DNA from 3 places in the Enterobacter sp. DVT3837 genome. Region 2 is predicted to be linked to each of the others. Evidence: predicted binding sites of a transcription regulator. Region 2 holds the regulator's gene; each other region holds the start of a gene.
The links. Region 2 encodes Fur, which represses iron uptake genes when iron is present. Its sites were predicted from a motif close to ATAATAATGAGAACNACTATCAA; they were not measured.
Positions count from the first base shown of each region.

Region 1 (6,639 bases), on a different contig from region 2:
TTTTGTGCAACTGACGGCTGTTGCAGTAGCCCTTGTTGTGTTCAAGCCAGGTGCGCGTGTCGCACACTTCCGCTTTGACCGGCATCGCCAGGCTGTTGATGCGCAGCGTGGTGTTTTCACCGTTAAGCTGCGTGCTGGTGTTATGGCGCAGCACGGCGCCACCGAGTAGAAAACTGTGGCTGTAGGCTGCGGCATCCTGACCGAGCAAAATATCGTTATGGGCGAAGTGGTGACTCTGCGCATTCTCAAACGCCAGCTTGATATGGTGAAGATGGGCATTGGCGGCAACGTTCATCGTCAGACGCGATCCGGTAAAGTGTCGGATATCGTTGAGACTGACGTAATGCTCAATCACCGTGGCTTCCGCCCCCTCAGCCAGTTCAAGATGATGGCGGTAGTGAGCCGTGTTGATCTCGTCGCCGTCCAGCCCCTGGGTGATATGCATCAGCAACAGCGGTTTGGCCGGGCGCTGGTTACGCTTCACATTAATATGCGTCACAGATTGCGCCAGACTTTCAGTGAGATGCAGAAACACTTCCGGCTGAACTGCTGTCGTCAGGCTCTGACGATCGTCGTTAATCGCGATGCCGAACCCGCTCTCCTGCGTGTCATCGCTCAGTTCCGGGCGGAACTGACCATCGACAAACACCAGACGCACGGCATCCACACTCAGTGCCAGCGCATCGCGCTGCACCGGGGTGATATCCGCCAGACGGGTGACAAACTCGCCGTTCATCAGGCCATCAAGCGGGGTGTATTTCCAGTTCTCATGCTTTCGCGAAGGCAGGCCGAGACGCAGCATCTGCTGTAAATGCTGCTGCGCTTGCTCAGAGCGTGTCTCACCCTGGGCTTCAAACAGTCTGTGCCACTGCTGGAGCGCATTACTGCTGTTCGGTAAGCCAGCCATAACCCTTCTCCTCCAGTTGTTTAACCAGCGTAAAATCACCCGATTTCACAATGCGCCCCTGGTAAAGCACGTGGACGTAGTCCGGCTTGATGTAGTCGAGAATACGCTGATAGTGGGTGACGATAATGAACGAACGCTTACCATCGCGCAGCGAGTTAACGCCGTCAGCGACAATCTTCAGGGCGTCAATATCCAGACCGGAGTCGGTCTCATCCAGAATGCACAGCGCGGGTTCCAGAACCGCCATCTGCAGGATGTCGTTGCGTTTTTTCTCACCCCCAGAGAAACCAACGTTAACCGAGCGGGTGAGCAGATCTTCCGGCATTTTCAGCAGTTTGATCTTCTCTTCCATCAAATCCTGGAAATCGAAGCGGTCCAGCGCCTCCAGGCCGCGATACTTGCGCACCGCATTCAGCGCCGTTTGCAGGAAGAACTGGTTACTGACGCCAGGGATTTCTACCGGGTACTGGAAGGCCATAAAGATGCCCTCTCCCGCACGATCTTCCGGGGACATTTCCAGCAGATCTTTGCCGTTAAATTCGACCGAGCCGTGGGTCACTTCATAATCTTCACGGCCTGCCAGCGTCGCTGAAAGCGTACTTTTCCCGGAACCATTTGGCCCCATGATGGCGTGAACTTCACCCGGTTTGACATCAAAATTGAGGCCACGCAGGATCGCTTTGTCTTCCACGCTAACCTGTAAATCTTTAATACGTAACATGTGCTTTCCTTAACCGACGCTGTGTTCAAGACTAATGGCGAGGAGTTTCTGGGCTTCAACGGCAAATTCCAGCGGCAGTTCAGAGAACACGTCCTTACAGAAGCCGTTCACAATCATCGAAATAGCATCTTCTTCGCTGATCCCGCGCTGCAGGCAGTAGAAGAGCTGATCTTCCCCAATCCGTGACGTCGTCGCCTCGTGCTCAAGCTGGGCCGTGTTGTTACGGCACTCGACGTACGGGAAGGTATGCGCCCCGCAGTCTGCGCCAATCAGCATCGAGTCACACTGGGTAAAGTTCCGCGCATTGGTGGCCGTCGGCATGATTTTCACCAGCCCGCGATAGCTGTTCTGGCTATGTCCGGCGGAGATGCCTTTCGAGATGATGGTCGACCGGGTATTTTTCCCGATGTGGATCATCTTGGTCCCGGTATCGGCCTGCTGATGGCCACTGGTCAGCGCCACAGAGTAGAACTCACCGATGGAGTTATCCCCACGCAGAATGCAGCTCGGGTATTTCCAGGTGATAGCCGAGCCCGTTTCTGACTGGGTCCACGACATCTTGCTGTTTTCACCTTCGCACAGCGCACGTTTGGTCACGAAGTTCAGGATGCCACCGGTATTGCCGTCACCCGGGAACCAGTTTTGTACCGTCGAGTATTTCACCTCGGCATCTTTATGGATGATGACCTCCACTACCGCCGCGTGCAGCTGGTAGCTGTCACGCACCGGGGCGGAACACCCTTCGATGTAACTGACATAGCTGCCCTCATCGGCCACCAAAATGGTCCGTTCAAACTGACCGGTTTTTTCGGCGTTGATGCGGAAATATGTCGAGAGTTCCATCGGACAGCGCACGCCTTTCGGCACATAGATAAAGGTACCGTCAGAGGCCACCGCCGCGTTGAGCGCCGCAAAGAAGTTGTCGTTAGAGGGCACCACGGTCCCAATGTACTTTTTCACCAGTTCCGGGTGCTCGTGAATGGCTTCACCGAAGGAGCAGAAAATGATCCCCTGCTCTGCCAGCTTTTCACGGTAGGTGGTTGCCACTGAGACGGAGTCAAAAATGGCGTCTACCGCCACCTCTTTGCCCTCACGTACGGGCACGCCCAGCTGGTTGAAGGCTTCTTCCACCTCTTTGCTGAGGAAGCTGTTTTCAGCGCCAGTCTGCTGTACTGCGCCAGGCTGAGAGGCACAGGTATCGTCGCAACTGCCGCAGGATGGCGCTGAGTAGTAGCTGTAGTCCTGATAATTCAGCTTGTCATAATGCGCTTTCAGCCAGTGCGGCTCTTCCATCTCCAGCCACGCGCGGTAAGCGCTCAGGCGAAACTCCAGCATCCACTCTGGCTCATTACGTTTCGCCGAGATCGCCCGCACGACATCTTCGTTAATGCCTTTCGCCAGCTCGTCGGTCTGCAGCTGGGTGAAGAACCCCTCTTTATAGTTGAGGTGCCCCCCGCTCCAGGTATTTACTTCACTCGTTGCTTCAGTATTACGAGACATAGTTCCGCCTATACCCCAAAGCTTTCGCCACAGCCGCATTCGTTCTTGGCTTTCGGGTTGTGAAATTTGAACAGCTGGTTTAAACCTTCCCGTACGTAGTCCACTTCTGTACCGTCGATAAAGGGCATGGCCTGCAGCGCGACGTACAATTTTGCGCCGTCGGTCTCGAAGACCAGATCATCTTTCTCGGGTTCGGTGACGGTATCAAGCACGTAGCCGAAGCCTGCGCATCCCGTCTGTTTGACTCCAAGGCGCACGCCGAGGATCTCGGGCTTTTTCGCCACCAGCTCGTGAATATGTGCCGCCGCCGCTGGCGTGAGCGTTAAACCGCGCCAGGTAAAATCGGCAGGATTGAAGGTTTCTGAATGCAGTTCCATAGGTCCACCTCATCTGATTAGCCATCAGGGCATAACACCATGTTAGTGATAACGATTATCACTTCAACCCTCTGGCAGCAGGGGCATTCGGCTAAACCGCCCTTTTTGGCTACTTTTATTAAGCATAGACCCTGTTGCGACAGGCCGGAGGGATGGATTTAATTGTTCAATGCATTGATAAATAATGCATTATTCATCCAAAAACACGAAGGAAGAGGAAAAAATAAAATATGCATCGGAAATGCCTATTTTTAAGATAGATTTTTGTCTTGCAGTGAACAACGGGCAGGCAGCATATGTAAGCACCACCCTGGAGATAGCACTTATTCAATCATACCGAATGGCCTGGCCAGGCCAGGCCAGGCCAGGAAGATTTACACTATATATCGGCAAAATAATACGTGTTTACACTTCACTATATGCGGGAGGTGCAGAATCAAACAATAAACCCAGGGTATCATAGGCAGGGGGTAAATTTAGATTTTCAACGGCAATGCGCGGACCTTGTCGGCGTGGTCTAAAGAGTTGAGAGGCCTCGGCATAATCTGGTAGGGCATGCAGAAAACGGCTTCGCACCGAACGTTCAAAATGATTGATAAAGGCTTTATGCACAGTGGAATCAAGATAATATTTAGCCACCGTCTGGCTTGGTCTCCTAAATATAACACCCGAACCTTCCCCCCAACTTAAACGGTATGCTACTCTTTTCGTAAGTTTAATTCTAGCTGTAAACCCACCTTCCTTGTTGAGCACAAGTTTTATTGTGCCTTTCAATTCACGGCTATCACTATTATATAACGCGCTAAATTTGTTATTACTTTGCCAGCCATCTACTAAAATATCTTGTTGGCGCAAAAAATCTTCGAAAAATCCCTTTTGCGCGTTTAAGGCATCTCCTGGAGTAAATGAAGAACCGTCTGTGGCAACTGCTGAAACAACATTTCTACCAACCTCCAAATCCATCATCCCTTCGACTCTGTTCATTGCCTGTCCGGCAACCTCCATTTCTTCAGAGGCTCTGCGAACATTACGCCCAACAAAACCTGCAAAGATGAAAATAAAATCCAGCAATGGACCATGCCCGGATGCATCAGTGTTATTAATGCTATCACCACTGCAATAGGCAAAACCGTTCCCCCCCCCGGCGTCAAATGGGCTCATGTTATCCTGGCCAGTAAAACGTTTCAGAATGGGGTTAAAACCACGGTAACCATTTCCCAGAAGATAACTATTGCTTACATCAGAACGCCGCTGGCCTGAATAAAAAATGCTATTTTTCCTCATCCTATATAACCTCATAATTTAATTTATACTCAACCTTAGGAAAAATACTTTGAAAAATACAAACTATCCCCCAAGGATTCCGCCCTGAGAAAAAGCAATCAAAAATACTTACGGTACTGAAGATAAATCCGTGATAGCTAATCGCAGGCTAATGACATTATTTCCCGAAAAAAAGTAGAGTATTGTGCTTAATGAACATCAATTATTCTATTTTTTGTACGCTATTGTATTATGGTATTCGAAATCGACGAACCGACGCCGCTGGATTGACGAAACAGGTCAGATGATGACGAAATCTAAAGCAAAAAGGCCCTTCCGGACCCCTTAGTTTAAATATGAAACGACACAGAGAACCCTTGTTCACGCCAGTGATCGAGCTGTTCCTGCTGGCGAGGCGTTGGGGATTTCCCCGTCCAGACGAAGATTTTTTGCCCCGGGAAAAGTTCCGGACGCGGTGAGTCAATAGGTTCCGCCAGCACATCAATATGCCAGCCTTTCTGCGATAAGCGAGCAGCCTCAAGCCACAGATGAGTACGGTCCTCGCATTCCCAGCCAATAAGCAGCGCGTCTTTACCCGCTTTCTTGCGGGACTCCGCCAGGCTTGCAATCGCGAATTCAATCAGGACGCCGTCAAGCAGGCTTGCCATGTGACGCACGGTGTTCTGGTCCTGATTCATTCGCTGGCGGACGGGAGAGATGATGTTATCAATCAGTGCATCCAGCGCGTGATCGCGGCGGAACTCACCAATTTTGGCGCGCAGCTTTGCCGGGCTGGCATAACGCAGAACGGTCATCATCTCTTCCTGGAATGAAACCCAGTTACCCTGAGTCAGTACGTCCTTGTTTTCCAGTAAGGCTTTGACTTTTCCGACCGAGACGCCGCTTTTCATCAGGCGCTTGATCTCTTCAATACGCAGGATATCTTCATCGTCAAACTGACGATGACCCCCTTCGCTGCGCTGCGGCTTCAACAATCCATAACGGCGCTGCCAGGCACGCAGCGTAACGGGGTTGATACCGCATCGTTCGGCCACTTCGCCGATACTGTAATAGGCCATTAACTCCCTCACGCACAGTACTTCCATACCCAACTACACCAACCTTATCAGATTGTACAAACCATTTGTATAACTAAGACCTCGTTTTAAGCAGGTGATTGCGTTACAAGCCATTTACCTGTTCATACATTGTTGTATAAATTTTACCGTTCGTACAGTCACGTCAGTCGAACTGTGTACAGCTTTTTCAGAACTCGGACTTTTTCTCTGGCCACACAATAGCCGGAATTCCGCCATGCCGGGGGCTGGCAAAAAGGTGTCCCTGAAACTGAGAAATTCCCGCAGACTCCAGCCACATCCACTCTTCCGCCTTCTCCACGCCGACCGCACAGAACTGAATTTCTAGGGAGGTACAGCACTTGATGATCGCCTGAATGATGGCCTGTCTGGGGCCGCTTTTGTGCACGTTTGCGACCAGGTCGCGATTAATTTTAATTCTGTCCGGCTGGAACTGTGCCAGTAACTGTAGCCCGGCAAAACCGGCACCAAAGTGATCGATCGTCACACTGATACCCGCACTTTTTAACTGTCTGACCGAATGGGTAAATTCTTCGAAACGGGAAATGGCTTCGCTCTCCGTAAACTCCACCACAATTTGCTCGGGCACAAAGCCATTTGCATCAATCGTGGTGAGCAGGAAGTCCACGGCATTCGGAACATTAACCAGCGTCATAGGTAGCAGGTTGAGGGATAATGTCTGGTCCTGTAGCCCCAGCGCGCTGGCCATTGAGAGCGCAACCTGCTTGCTGTGCAAATCAGATGCGTACACGTCGTCACGTGGGCGGTTGGCGA
Region 1 covers NZ_JBWDLA010000002.1:1,159,621-1,166,259, forward strand. Annotated here, with positions in the region: gene sufD (Fe-S cluster assembly protein SufD) at 1-907, opposite strand, end outside; gene sufC (Fe-S cluster assembly ATPase SufC) at 882-1,628, opposite strand; gene sufB (Fe-S cluster assembly protein SufB) at 1,638-3,128, opposite strand; gene sufA (Fe-S cluster assembly scaffold SufA) at 3,137-3,505, opposite strand; gene AC0XWG_RS20525 (RHS repeat-associated core domain-containing protein) at 3,911-4,789, opposite strand; gene AC0XWG_RS20530 (MerR family transcriptional regulator) at 5,119-5,847, opposite strand; gene AC0XWG_RS20535 (diguanylate phosphodiesterase) at 6,035-6,639, opposite strand, start outside.
Region 1: a site for Fur is predicted at 3,545-3,567, ahead of sufA (Fe-S cluster assembly scaffold SufA). Genes of this name have one in related genera too.

Region 2 (6,639 bases):
GACGTCACTGAAGACAAATACAAAACCAACCTTTCTCACTCAACCTGGAACGCCAATCTGGATTTCCAGTCTGGTTATGCTGCCGATATGTTCGGTCTGGATATTGCTGCATTCACGGCAATTGAAATGGCGGAAAACGGCGACAGCGCCCACCCGAACGAAATCGCATTCTCCTCCAGTAATAAAGCCTATAAAGAAGACTGGTCCGGAGATAAAAGCGGTATCAGCCTGTATAAGGCAGCAGCGAAATTCAAATACGGCCCGGTATGGGCGCGCGGTGGTTATATTCAGCCAACCGGTCAGACATTGTTAGCACCACACTGGAGCTTTATGCCGGGTACTTACCAGGGTGCGGAAGCGGGTGCCAACTTTGATTACGGTGATGCAGGTGCGTTGAGCTTCTCCTATATGTGGACCAACGAGTACAAAGCACCATGGCACATTGAAATGGACAAGTTCTACCAGAACGATAAGAAAACCAAAGTAGATTATCTCCATTCACTGGGTGCTAAATACGACTTTAAAAACGACCTGGTACTTGAGGCGGCATTTGGCCAGGCTCAAGGTTACATCGATCAGTACTTTGCCAAGGCCAGCTATAAATTTGATATCGCGGGTAGCCCGCTGAGCACCAGCTACCAGTTCTACGGTACGCGCGACAAAGTCAGTAATGGTGGCGTCAATGATATCTATGACGGCACCGCGTGGTTGCAGGCACTCACCTTCGGCTACAAAGTCGGACAGGTTGATTTGCGTCTGGAAGGCACATGGGTGAAAGCGGAAGGGCAGCAGGGGTACTTCCTGCAGCGTATGACCCCAACCTATGCATCGTCTAACGGTCGTCTTGATATCTGGTGGGATAACCGCTCTGACTTCAACGCCGACGGCGAAAAAGCGGTGTTCTTCGGCGCGATGTATGATCTGAAAAACTGGAACCTGCCAGGCTGGGCGGTGGGTGCATCTTACGCTTATGCCTGGGATGCAAAACCTGCAGATATGGCTACACCGGACGCTTACTACGATCCAAACTATCGCCTGAAAGAGTCTTCTTACAGCCTGGATGCTATCTACACCCTGCAGGACGGCCGCGCGAAAGGCACGATGTTCAAACTGCACTTCACCCAGTATGACAACCACTCCGACATTCCGAGCTACGCAGGCGGTTACGGCAACATCTTCCAGGATGAGCGTGACGTGAAATTCATGGTTATCGCTCCATTCACTATCTTCTAATGGAGACAGAACATGATGAAAAACATCGTAATCGTCGCGTTGCTGGCTGCGGGGCTGGCGGGGTGTGCGCAGGAGCAGGCACCGAAAGAGGACTCGCGTCTTAAAGAGGCGTATAGCGCCTGCATTAACACAGCGGAAGGTTCACCGGAGAAGATCGAAGCCTGTCAGAGCGTGCTGAATGTGCTGAAGAAAGAGAAGGCACATGAGCAGTTCGCCACACAGGAAAACGTTCGCGTGATGGATTACCAGGCCTGTATTCAGGCACGTAAAACCGGAAACGATCAGGAAGTGGCGAAGCGTTGCGACCAGATCTGGAAAGAGATTCGCACTAACAACAGCAAATAATTCTCTGTCATCATGCCCGGTAGCACAACGCTACCGGGCTTTTTTGCGTCAAATAACAGGCAAAAAAAAGCCAACCTCGCGGCTGGCTCAGAGTATGAAAGCTTGAGTTATTTAGCGTCGTGCGCGTGATCGTCTTCGCGGCAATCACCTTCAGCACAGTGACCATACAGGTACAGGCTGTGGTTGGTCAGGCGGATGCCATGACGAGCCGCGATTTCACGCTGGCGCGCTTCGATGGAGTCATCGCTAAATTCAATGACCTTGCCACAGTCGAGGCAGATCAGGTGATCGTGGTGCTGTTGCTGGGTCAGTTCGAATACAGATTTACCGCCTTCGAAATTATGACGGGTAACAATGCCCGCGTCATCAAACTGGTTCAGCACGCGATAGACGGTAGCGAGCCCAATTTCTTCGCCCATGTCAATAAGACGTTTATAAAGGTCTTCCGCACTGACATGGTGATTGTCTGGACCCTGAAGCACTTCAAGGATTTTTAACCGAGGAAGCGTAACTTTCAGGCCAGCCTTCTTTAATGCGGTATTGTTGTCAGTCATGCGGAATCTGTCCTGTTACTAAACGATTCACTTCTGTAGGAAGTGACAGAAAATGCACCTTGGGTAATGCGTCTCATTATAGAACTGCCATGTCTAAATGAAAACAGCAAGTCTCAGGCAAAATATGCTTATAAAAATGGGGTATCACCAACAAACTTGCTCAATGGAAACCACATTTTTCAGGGAGACATTGTACAGGTCTGGGCGAAAAAGTTAAAAGATTGTAGCAATTAATTTAATCGGTTTGACCTGGGGCGTGGCGCAACCGCAGTTGCGCCACGATAAAAATCAGGCGTTCAGAATATCATCCAGGTGCAGTTCTTCACGGATCTGCTTAACCCACTTCTCAACACGCTCTGCGGTCAGTTCAGGCTGGCGGTCTTCGTCGATGGCCAGACCCACGAAATGATCGTCATCAGCCAGGCCTTTAGAGGCTTCGAAGTGGTAACCCGCCGTTGGCCAGTGGCCTACGATAACCGCGCCATTTGGCTCAATGATGTCGCGGATGGTACCCAGCGCATCACAGAAATATTCTGCGTAGTCTTCCTGATCGCCACAGCCAAACAGGGCAACCAGCTTGCCGTTGAAATCAACTTCTTCCAGCGTCGGGAAGAAATCATCCCAGTCACACTGGGCTTCACCGTAGTACCAGGTTGGAATACCCAGCAGCAGAATGTCATAGCCTTCGAGATCTTCTTTGCTGCTCTTGGCGATGTCATGCACATCAGCAACGTCTTTACCGAGCTGTTTTTGAATGTTTTTTGCGATATTTTCGGTATTGCCGGTATCACTGCCGAAGAAAATGCCGATGATTGCCATGAGTAAAATAACCTCTTGAAACTTAATAGTATGGTGGCGCAATTAGGCCACGGATAAGGGCAATAATAGCAGAACTGGCAACCCTGCGGAAACAGCTATCGCGCAGGACTGCACTCTGTGCTACATGAAAAGGGCGATAAAGGGGATTTTCAGACTTATGCCTGGCTGCGTAACGTCTCAAGCTGGACGAGCAACATCTCTTCAATGAGTTCGCTGCGGCTGATATTTCGCGCGTCAGCCAGCTCGTTAAGCGCATCGACGGCGTCGGCGTTGAGCTTCAGTTCGACACGCTTAAGCCCACGATTTTTATCGCGTTTAAGCTGATTGCGTTTATTGATACGCAGCTGTTCATCGCGCGAAAGCGGATTCGTTTTCGGTCGTCCCGGGCGACGCTCATTCGCGAACAGATCTAGTGTCGTACGGTCCGTTTGTTCTTTGGCCATGATTCTGAGACTTCGGGGGAAACACGCCGCCCTGCTAATGCCCGGGCGATAAGCGCGCCATCATACATCACCAAAAACGGCACGCCAACGACTGGAAGCCTGCAGCCTTCCAGTCGCTCTCTTTTTAATCAATTTGCAGTATCAGCAAGATAGCGGCGAATGGCGCGCAATACGGCGTCAGGTTTTTCCGCGTGAACCCAGTGTCCGGCCCCGGCGATAACATGGGCGCGAGCCTGCGGGAATTGCGCCAGCAATGCGTCGCGGTACGCGTCGGTGACGTAAGGCGAGTTACCGCCACGAATAAAGAGGGTAGGGTGTGGCCAGGCAGGTACCGTTTCCCAGCCTACGATATTGTTGTACTGCTCCCAGAGCACCGGCACGTTAAAACGCCATTGTCCGTCAACAAATGACTTCAGCAGGAACTGCACGACACCTTCTTCATCAAGATGCTCACGCATGACGGCAGCCGCTTGTTGACGCGTTGTAGCACCAGCCTCTGTTACCGCGTTGATCGCCGCGAAAATTTCGTCATGGCGTCGAACGTCGTAATCCACCGGAGCAACATCGATTACCACCAGACCCTGAATTCTCTCAGGTGCCAGCGCCGTCAGGGCCATTACCGCTTTGCCGCCCATTGAATGCCCGATGAGGGTGACCTTTTGCAGGTTGTTGGCATCCAGCGTATCCAGCAGATCCTGCGCCATTGCCGCGTAGGTCATCTCTTCTGAGCGCCCTGAAAGACCGTGATTGCGCATGTCGACTTGCAAAATGTCGTGATCGCTAACCAGATCGCGCGCCAGCACGCCCAGGTTATCCAGGCTGCCAAAAAGTCCGTGAACCAGTACGATGGGAGAATTATTGTTCGGCGATTGTGCAGTTTGCGCTCGGGTATTCAATTTCATGGCAAAGTTCTTTTTTTACGTATGTCAGGTTAGGGTATCATGTTGACCATTCTGCCGCCCGGCTGCAAGGTTCCAGTTTAATCTGACTTTTGCCGCCAACCTGGTTTGACGCTATCCGCTGTTGGGATTTGACCTTATAATCCCAATGACTTGTATTCAGATAAGATATCGCACTGGATTAAGATGAAAACAATCGAAGTTGATGACGAACTCTATCAGTATATTGCCAGCCAGACGCGGCATATCGGGGAGAGTGCGTCCGACATTTTACGGCGCATGCTTAAAATTTCCGCCGCTTCACAGCCTGTCACCCCAGTTACCAAAGATGTCGTGTCTCAGCCGAGCGTTGTTGCACAAGCAAAACCTGCCGTGACACCGGCAAAAGATAAAGTACGGGCGATGCGCGAGCTGCTGCTGTCCGATGAATATGCGGAGCAAAAAAAGGCGGTTAACCGCTTTATGCTGGTGCTGTCTACACTCTACTCACTGGATAACAAAGCGTTTGCTGAAGCGACCGAGTCGCTGCACGGTCGTACTCGCGTCTATTTCGCGGGTGACGAGCAAACGCTGCTGCAAAATGGCAATCAAACCAAACCCAAACATGTCCCTGGCACTCCGTACTGGGTGATCACCAATACCAATACGGGCCGCAAGTGCAGCATGATTGAACACATCATGCAGTCTATGCAGTTCCCGGCGGAATTGATTGAAAAGGTTTGCGGTACAATTTAACCCTTGCATCAGAAGGACCCGGTAATGGCAAATCACAGCCGTGCAGGCCAACCTGCACAACAAAGCGATTTGATTAATGTCGCTCAGCTGACCGCGCAGTATTACGTTCTGAAGCCGGTTGTGGGCAATGCAGAACACGCCGTGAAGTTTGGTACATCTGGTCACCGCGGTAGCGCGGCGCGCCATAGCTTTAACGAACCGCACATTCTGGCCATTGCTCAGGCCATTGCGGAAGAGCGCGCCAAAAATGGCGTTACCGGTCCATGCTATGTGGGAAAAGATACCCATGCTTTGTCTGAGCCGGCATTCATTTCTGTCCTGGAAGTGCTGGCCGCAAACGGCGTTGATGTGATTATTCAGGAGAATAACGGATTCACGCCAACGCCTGCGGTGTCTAACGCCATTCTTGTGCACAACAAGAAAGGGGGCGCGCTGGCTGACGGGATCGTTATCACGCCATCCCACAACCCGCCGGAAGATGGTGGTATCAAATACAACCCGCCTAATGGCGGCCCGGCTGATACTAACGTCACCAAAGTGGTGGAAGATCGTGCTAACGCCCTGTTAGCCGATGGCCTGAAAGGTGTGAAGCGTATTTCTCTGGATGCTGCGATGGCATCTGGTCATGTGAAAGAGCTGGATCTGGTGCAGCCGTTTATTGAAGGGCTGGCGGATATCGTCGACATGGCGGCGATTCAGAAAGCCGGTCTGAAGCTGGGTGTGGATCCGCTCGGTGGCTCCGGTATTGAATACTGGAAACGCATTGCTGAGCATTACAAGCTGGATCTGACCATCGTGAACGATCACGTCGATCAGACCTTCCGCTTCATGCACCTGGATAAAGACGGCGCAATCCGTATGGACTGCTCCTCTGAATGTGCGATGGCGGGCCTGCTGGCGCTGCGCGACAAATTCGATCTGGCATTTGCCAACGACCCGGATTACGACCGTCATGGTATCGTCACCCCGGCAGGGCTGATGAACCCGAACCATTACCTGGCGGTCGCGATTAACTACCTGTTCCAGCACCGTCCGCAGTGGGGCAAAGAGGTTGCTGTGGGCAAAACGCTGGTCTCCTCTGCGATGATCGACCGCGTGGTCGACGCGCTGGGCCGCAAGCTGGTGGAAGTGCCGGTGGGCTTCAAATGGTTCGTTGACGGTCTGCACGACGGCAGCTTCGGCTTCGGCGGTGAAGAGAGCGCGGGCGCGTCCTTCCTGCGCTTCGACGGCACGCCGTGGTCAACTGACAAAGACGGCATCATTATGTGCCTGCTGGCGGCGGAAATTACCGCTGTCACCGGTAAAAACCCGCAGGAACACTACAATGAGCTGGCTGCACGCTTTGGTGCACCAAGCTATAACCGTATTCAGGCATCGGCGACTTCAGCTCAGAAAGCCGCCCTGTCCAAACTCTCTCCGGAGATGGTCAGTGCGAGCACGCTGGCTGGCGACCCGATAACTGCACGCCTGACGGCTGCACCGGGTAATGGAGCCTCTATTGGTGGCCTGAAAGTGATGACTGAAAACGGCTGGTTCGCCGCGCGTCCATCCGGTACCGAAGATGCGTACAAGATCTATTGCGAAAGCTTCCTCGGCGCTGAACATCGTCAG
Region 2 covers NZ_JBWDLA010000001.1:143,935-150,573, reverse strand. Annotated here, with positions in the region: gene chiP (chitoporin ChiP) at 1-1,233, shown strand, start outside; gene chiQ (ChiQ/YbfN family lipoprotein) at 1,249-1,578, shown strand; gene fur (ferric iron uptake transcriptional regulator) at 1,686-2,132, opposite strand; gene fldA (flavodoxin FldA) at 2,421-2,951, opposite strand; gene ybfE (LexA regulated protein) at 3,107-3,394, opposite strand; gene ybfF (esterase) at 3,523-4,296, opposite strand; gene seqA (replication initiation negative regulator SeqA) at 4,480-5,028, shown strand; gene pgm (phosphoglucomutase (alpha-D-glucose-1,6-bisphosphate-dependent)) at 5,053-6,639, shown strand, end outside.

Region 3 (6,639 bases), 1.8 Mb from region 2:
CGCGCGTGGTTTAAACGAGGCAACGCCTTTCGTGCTGGATGTGACGTGCCTGTCTTCCACCGCACTGCGCGAGCACCTTTCCCACTACGACACCGTTCTGACTTTCTGAGGCTGCCATGCTCCATACTCTGAGCCATTCACCGTGGCAATGTGATATCGACGCGTTACTGAGTATGCTGCGCGAAGGTGATGACCTGCTGCTGATTCAGGATGGCGTACTTGCCGCACTGGAAGGCAGTCGTTTCGTTGAAATTCTCACGAATGCCCCCATAACAGTCTCTGCGCTGAAAGACGATCTGGATGCGCGGGGTCTTTCTGGTCAAATTTCAACCAAAATTGACGTGGTTGGCTATACTGATTTCGTCAATCTTACTGTGAAGCATGCCAGTCAAATGAACTGGTGATTTGAGATCGCTGTATATTTCTTGACACCTTTTCGACGTAGCCCTAAAATTTCGCGTCCTCATATTGTATGAGGTCGATTTATTACGTGTTTACGAAGCAAAAGCTAAAACCAGGAGCTATTTAATGGCAACAGTTAACCAGCTGGTACGCAAACCACGTGCACGCAAAGTTGCGAAAAGCAACGTGCCTGCGCTGGAAGCCTGCCCGCAGAAACGTGGCGTATGTACTCGTGTATATACCACCACTCCTAAAAAACCAAACTCCGCACTGCGTAAAGTATGCCGTGTGCGTTTGACTAACGGTTTCGAAGTGACTTCCTACATCGGTGGTGAAGGTCACAACCTGCAGGAACACTCCGTGATCCTGATCCGTGGCGGTCGTGTTAAAGACCTTCCGGGTGTTCGTTACCACACCGTTCGTGGTGCGCTGGACTGCTCAGGTGTTAAAGACCGTAAGCAGGCTCGCTCCAAGTACGGCGTGAAGCGTCCTAAGGCTTAATGGTTCTCCGTTAAGTAAGGCCAAACTGATTTATCTTAATGTCACACTAAACTCTTTGAGTTTTGGACAATCCTGAATTAACAACGGAGTATTCCCATGCCACGTCGTCGCGTCATTGGTCAGCGTAAAATTCTTCCAGATCCGAAATTCGGATCAGAACTGCTGGCAAAATTTGTAAATATCCTGATGGTAGATGGTAAAAAATCTACTGCAGAAGCAATCGTATACAGCGCGCTTGAGACCCTGGCTCAGCGTTCTGGTAAAAATGAACTGGAAGCTTTCGAAGTCGCTCTCGACAACGTTCGCCCGACTGTAGAAGTTAAGTCCCGCCGCGTTGGTGGTTCTACTTATCAGGTTCCAGTTGAAGTTCGTCCGGTTCGTCGTAATGCTCTGGCAATGCGTTGGATCGTTGAAGCTGCTCGTAAACGCGGTGATAAATCCATGGCTCTGCGTCTGGCGAACGAACTTTCTGATGCTGCAGACAACAAAGGTACTGCAGTTAAGAAACGTGAAGACGTTCACCGTATGGCAGAAGCCAACAAGGCGTTCGCACACTACCGTTGGTAATCCCTTCGGAGTATTAGTCACCAGGCGGGCGCTTCAGAGAAGCCGCCCGCTCTGGGTAACTTAACTGAACGCCTAAAGATATAACGAGGAATCAAATGGCTCGTACAACACCCATCGCACGCTACCGTAACATCGGTATCAGTGCGCACATCGACGCCGGTAAAACCACTACTACCGAACGTATTCTGTTCTACACCGGTGTAAACCATAAAATCGGTGAAGTTCATGACGGCGCTGCCACCATGGACTGGATGGAACAGGAGCAGGAGCGTGGTATTACTATCACCTCCGCAGCGACTACTGCATTCTGGTCAGGTATGGCTAAGCAGTACGAACCGCATCGCGTAAACATCATCGACACCCCAGGGCACGTTGACTTCACCATCGAAGTAGAACGTTCCATGCGTGTTCTTGACGGCGCGGTAATGGTTTATTGCGCAGTTGGTGGTGTTCAGCCACAGTCTGAAACCGTATGGCGTCAGGCGAACAAATATAAAGTTCCACGCATCGCGTTCGTTAACAAAATGGACCGTATGGGTGCTAACTTCCTGAAAGTTGTTGGCCAGATCAAAACCCGTCTGGGCGCGAACCCTGTTCCGCTGCAGCTGGCAATTGGTGCTGAAGAAGGCTTCACCGGCGTAATCGACCTGGTGAAAATGAAAGCCATCAACTGGAACGATGCAGACCAGGGCGTTACCTTCGAATACGAAGATATCCCAGCTGCAATGCAGGACCTGGCTGACGAATGGCACCAGAACCTGATCGAATCCGCTGCTGAAGCTTCTGAAGAGCTGATGGAGAAATACCTGGGTGGTGAAGAACTGACTGAAGAAGAGATCAAAAAAGCTCTGCGTCAGCGTGTTCTGAACAACGAAATCATCCTGGTAACCTGTGGTTCTGCGTTCAAGAACAAAGGTGTGCAGGCGATGCTGGATGCGGTAGTTGACTACCTGCCATCCCCGGTTGACGTTCCTGCGATCAACGGCATCCTGGACGACGGTAAAGATACTCCGGCTGAGCGTCACGCAAGCGACGAAGAGCCATTCTCTGCACTGGCGTTCAAAATTGCTACCGACCCATTCGTGGGTAACCTGACCTTCTTCCGCGTTTACTCTGGTGTGGTTAACTCCGGTGACACCATCCTGAACTCCGTGAAAGCGGCGCGTGAACGTTTTGGCCGTATCGTACAGATGCACGCTAACAAACGTGAAGAAATCAAAGAAGTTCGTGCGGGCGACATCGCTGCAGCTATCGGTCTGAAAGACGTGACCACTGGTGACACCCTGTGTGACCCAGATCACCCAATCATTCTGGAGCGTATGGAATTCCCTGAGCCGGTAATCTCCATCGCAGTTGAACCAAAAACCAAAGCTGACCAGGAAAAAATGGGTCTGGCTCTGGGCCGTCTGGCGAAAGAAGACCCATCATTCCGCGTATGGACTGATGAAGAATCTAACCAGACCATCATCGCTGGTATGGGTGAACTGCACCTGGACATCATCGTTGACCGTATGAAGCGTGAATTCAACGTTGAAGCGAACGTGGGTAAACCTCAGGTTGCTTACCGCGAAGCGATTCGCGCGAAAGTTACCGATGTTGAAGGTAAACACGCTAAGCAGTCTGGTGGTCGCGGTCAGTACGGTCACGTTGTGATCGACATGTACCCACTGGAGCCGGGCTCTAACCCTAAAGGTTACGAGTTCATCAACGACATCAAAGGTGGTGTAATTCCTGGTGAATACATCCCAGCCGTTGATAAAGGCATCCAGGAACAGCTGAAAGCGGGCCCTCTGGCTGGCTATCCGGTTGTTGACATGGGTATCCGTCTGCACTTCGGTTCTTACCACGACGTTGACTCCTCTGAACTGGCGTTTAAACTGGCTGCGTCTATTGCCTTTAAAGAAGGCTTTAAGAAAGCAAAACCAGTTCTGCTTGAGCCAATCATGAAGGTTGAAGTAGAAACTCCTGAAGAGAACACCGGTGACGTTATCGGTGACTTGAGCCGTCGTCGCGGTATGCTGCGTGGTCAGGAATCCGAAGTAACTGGCGTTAAGATCCACGCTGAAGTTCCACTGTCTGAAATGTTCGGATATGCAACTCAGCTGCGTTCTCTGACCAAAGGTCGTGCATCATACACCATGGAATTCCTGAAGTATGATGATGCGCCTAACAACGTTGCTCAGGCCGTTATTGAAGCCCGTGGTAAGTAATCCACAGGATTAAAACCTAAGTCCCGTGCTCTCTCCAAAGGGGAGAGCACTATAGTAAGGAATATAGCCGTGTCTAAAGAAAAATTTGAACGTACAAAACCGCACGTCAACGTTGGTACTATCGGCCACGTTGACCATGGTAAAACTACCCTGACCGCTGCAATCACTACCGTTCTGGCTAAAACCTACGGTGGTTCTGCTCGTGCATTCGACCAGATCGATAACGCACCAGAAGAAAAAGCTCGTGGTATCACCATCAACACCTCTCACGTTGAGTACGACACCCCGACTCGCCACTACGCACACGTAGACTGCCCAGGCCACGCCGACTATGTTAAAAACATGATCACCGGTGCTGCGCAGATGGACGGCGCGATCCTGGTTGTTGCTGCGACTGACGGCCCAATGCCTCAGACTCGTGAGCACATCCTGCTGGGTCGTCAGGTAGGCGTTCCTTACATCATCGTGTTCCTGAACAAGTGCGACATGGTTGATGACGAAGAGCTGCTGGAACTGGTAGAGATGGAAGTTCGTGAACTGCTGTCTCAGTACGATTTCCCAGGCGACGATACTCCAATCGTTCGTGGTTCTGCTCTGAAAGCGCTGGAAGGCGAAGCAGAGTGGGAAGCGAAAATCATCGAACTGGCTGGCTTCCTGGATTCTTACATCCCAGAACCAGAGCGTGCGATTGACAAGCCATTCCTGCTGCCAATCGAAGACGTATTCTCCATCTCCGGTCGTGGTACCGTTGTTACCGGTCGTGTAGAGCGCGGTATCATCAAAGTTGGTGAAGAAGTTGAAATCGTTGGTATCAAAGAGACTGCGAAGTCTACCTGTACTGGCGTTGAAATGTTCCGCAAACTGCTGGACGAAGGCCGTGCTGGTGAGAACGTTGGTGTTCTGCTGCGTGGTATCAAACGTGAAGAAATCGAACGTGGTCAGGTTCTGGCGAAGCCAGGCTCAATCAAGCCACACACCAAGTTCGAATCTGAAGTGTACATTCTGTCCAAAGACGAAGGCGGCCGTCATACTCCGTTCTTCAAAGGCTACCGTCCACAGTTCTACTTCCGTACTACTGACGTGACCGGTACCATCGAACTGCCAGAAGGCGTAGAGATGGTAATGCCAGGCGACAACATCAAGATGGTTGTGACTCTGATCCACCCAATCGCGATGGATGACGGTCTGCGTTTCGCAATCCGTGAAGGCGGCCGTACCGTTGGCGCGGGCGTTGTTGCTAAAGTTCTGGGCTAATTAATTATCCCCGAATAAAAAAAGGACGCTTCGGCGTCCTTTTTTGTTTTCTGCCACTCAAGCACTGTCACAAAATTTCGCATTTTTTGCCTGCTCCCGCCCCGTATTGTGGTGTTTGTGCTATTGTAATCATAACCATTCTCACTTACACTTTGCGCATAATTTGAACGGGAGTCTCTATGTACGTTTGTTTATGTAATGGTGTCAGTGACAAAAAAATACGCCAGGCCGTTCGCCAGTTTCAGCCTCAGTCATTTCAGCAGCTACGCAAATTTGTTCCGGTGGGAAATCAATGTGGTAAATGTGTACGTGCTGCGCGAGAGATCATGCAGGACGAATTGATGCAGATCCCGGAATACAAAGAGATCGCGTAAGCGCCCATCTTTTTTTTGACATCCCTGTAGCCCGATCTACGCTTCAATGAGTGGAAGCGGAGGGACTATATAATGAAAGGTGATGTTAAAATCATAAGTTATCTCAATAAATTATTGGGAAATGAGCTTGTCGCAATCAACCAGTACTTTCTTCACGCGAGAATGTTTAAAAACTGGGGACTTAAACGTCTAAACGACGTTGAGTACCATGAATCTATTGATGAGATGAAACACGCTGATAAATATATCGAGCGTATTTTATTCCTTGAAGGCATTCCAAACCTGCAGGATCTAGGAAAGCTGGGCATCGGAGAAGATGTCGAAGAGATGCTGCGTTCTGATCTCAGGCTCGAACTTGAAGGCGCCAAAGATCTCCGTGAAGCTATTGCCTATGCGGATAGCGTCCATGATTACGTCAGCCGCGACATGATGATCCAGATCCTGGCCGACGAAGAGGGTCATATTGACTGGCTGGAAACTGAGCTGGATCTCATCGCTAAGATTGGCCTGCAAAACTACCTTCAGTCGCAGATTAAAGTGGAAGAGTAACCAGCGTCTTCCAGCCAACGCATAAACCCGCAGCTGCCAGAAATGGCCCAAAAGGCAGCGGGTTTTTTATTGCCTCTTTATCAGAGGTGAGTAATGAAAAAACAAGAATGCTAAGTAATGCCATAAGCGCAGCGAGTAATGCCAGGGTTGGCAGCACGCACCAACCATGCCAGGCGCCAAGCGCAGACAGGTATTTAACATCGCCATATCCCATCCCTTCACGCCGGCAGATAAATCGATAGCCCCAGTAAATAACGGCAAAGCCAAAATATCCTGCCATTGCCCCCATCACCGCACTCGCCAAAAAATCAGGATGGATACAAAGCTGAAAGAGCAGGCCTACCCATAGCAGCGGACAGAGAAATTTATCGGGAAGCAGTCCGTAGCGAATATCAGCATGAACAAGAAAGGCAGTCAGCGAAGAATAGATCAGCAAAAAGGTGAGGGTGGTTAACATCGAAAAGGCCTCAAAGGGGTTTGAGCGCATACTCGTTGTAACCTGCTTAACCGGCAATACACAAAAGCAGCAATTGCGTAGCGGGTCCAGACAAAGATTCGACAAGGAATACATTGCATAAAAAGTTGCGCGCCCTTACGCAAGCTGCGTCTTTGGCGCTTAATTTCTAAACGGCACTTGCGTCTTGCCCAGATTTACGTATAATGCGCGGGCTTGTCGTAATTGACGGCGGGTTCAATCAGAACCAGAGTAGCTCATTTTGTTACTCAACAATGCTCCCAATTGGGGAGCTACGTAAGAACGGTTACACTCTCCCATCAATCGT
Region 3 covers NZ_JBWDLA010000001.1:1,899,679-1,906,317, forward strand. Annotated here, with positions in the region: gene tusC (sulfurtransferase complex subunit TusC) at 1-109, shown strand, start outside; gene tusB (sulfurtransferase complex subunit TusB) at 117-404, shown strand; gene rpsL (30S ribosomal protein S12) at 529-903, shown strand; gene rpsG (30S ribosomal protein S7) at 1,000-1,470, shown strand; gene fusA (elongation factor G) at 1,566-3,680, shown strand; gene tuf (elongation factor Tu) at 3,750-4,934, shown strand; gene bfd (bacterioferritin-associated ferredoxin) at 5,114-5,308, shown strand; gene bfr (bacterioferritin) at 5,381-5,857, shown strand; gene AC0XWG_RS09260 (prepilin peptidase) at 5,841-6,314, opposite strand.
Region 3: a site for Fur is predicted at 5,057-5,079, ahead of bfd (bacterioferritin-associated ferredoxin). Genes of this name have one in related genera too.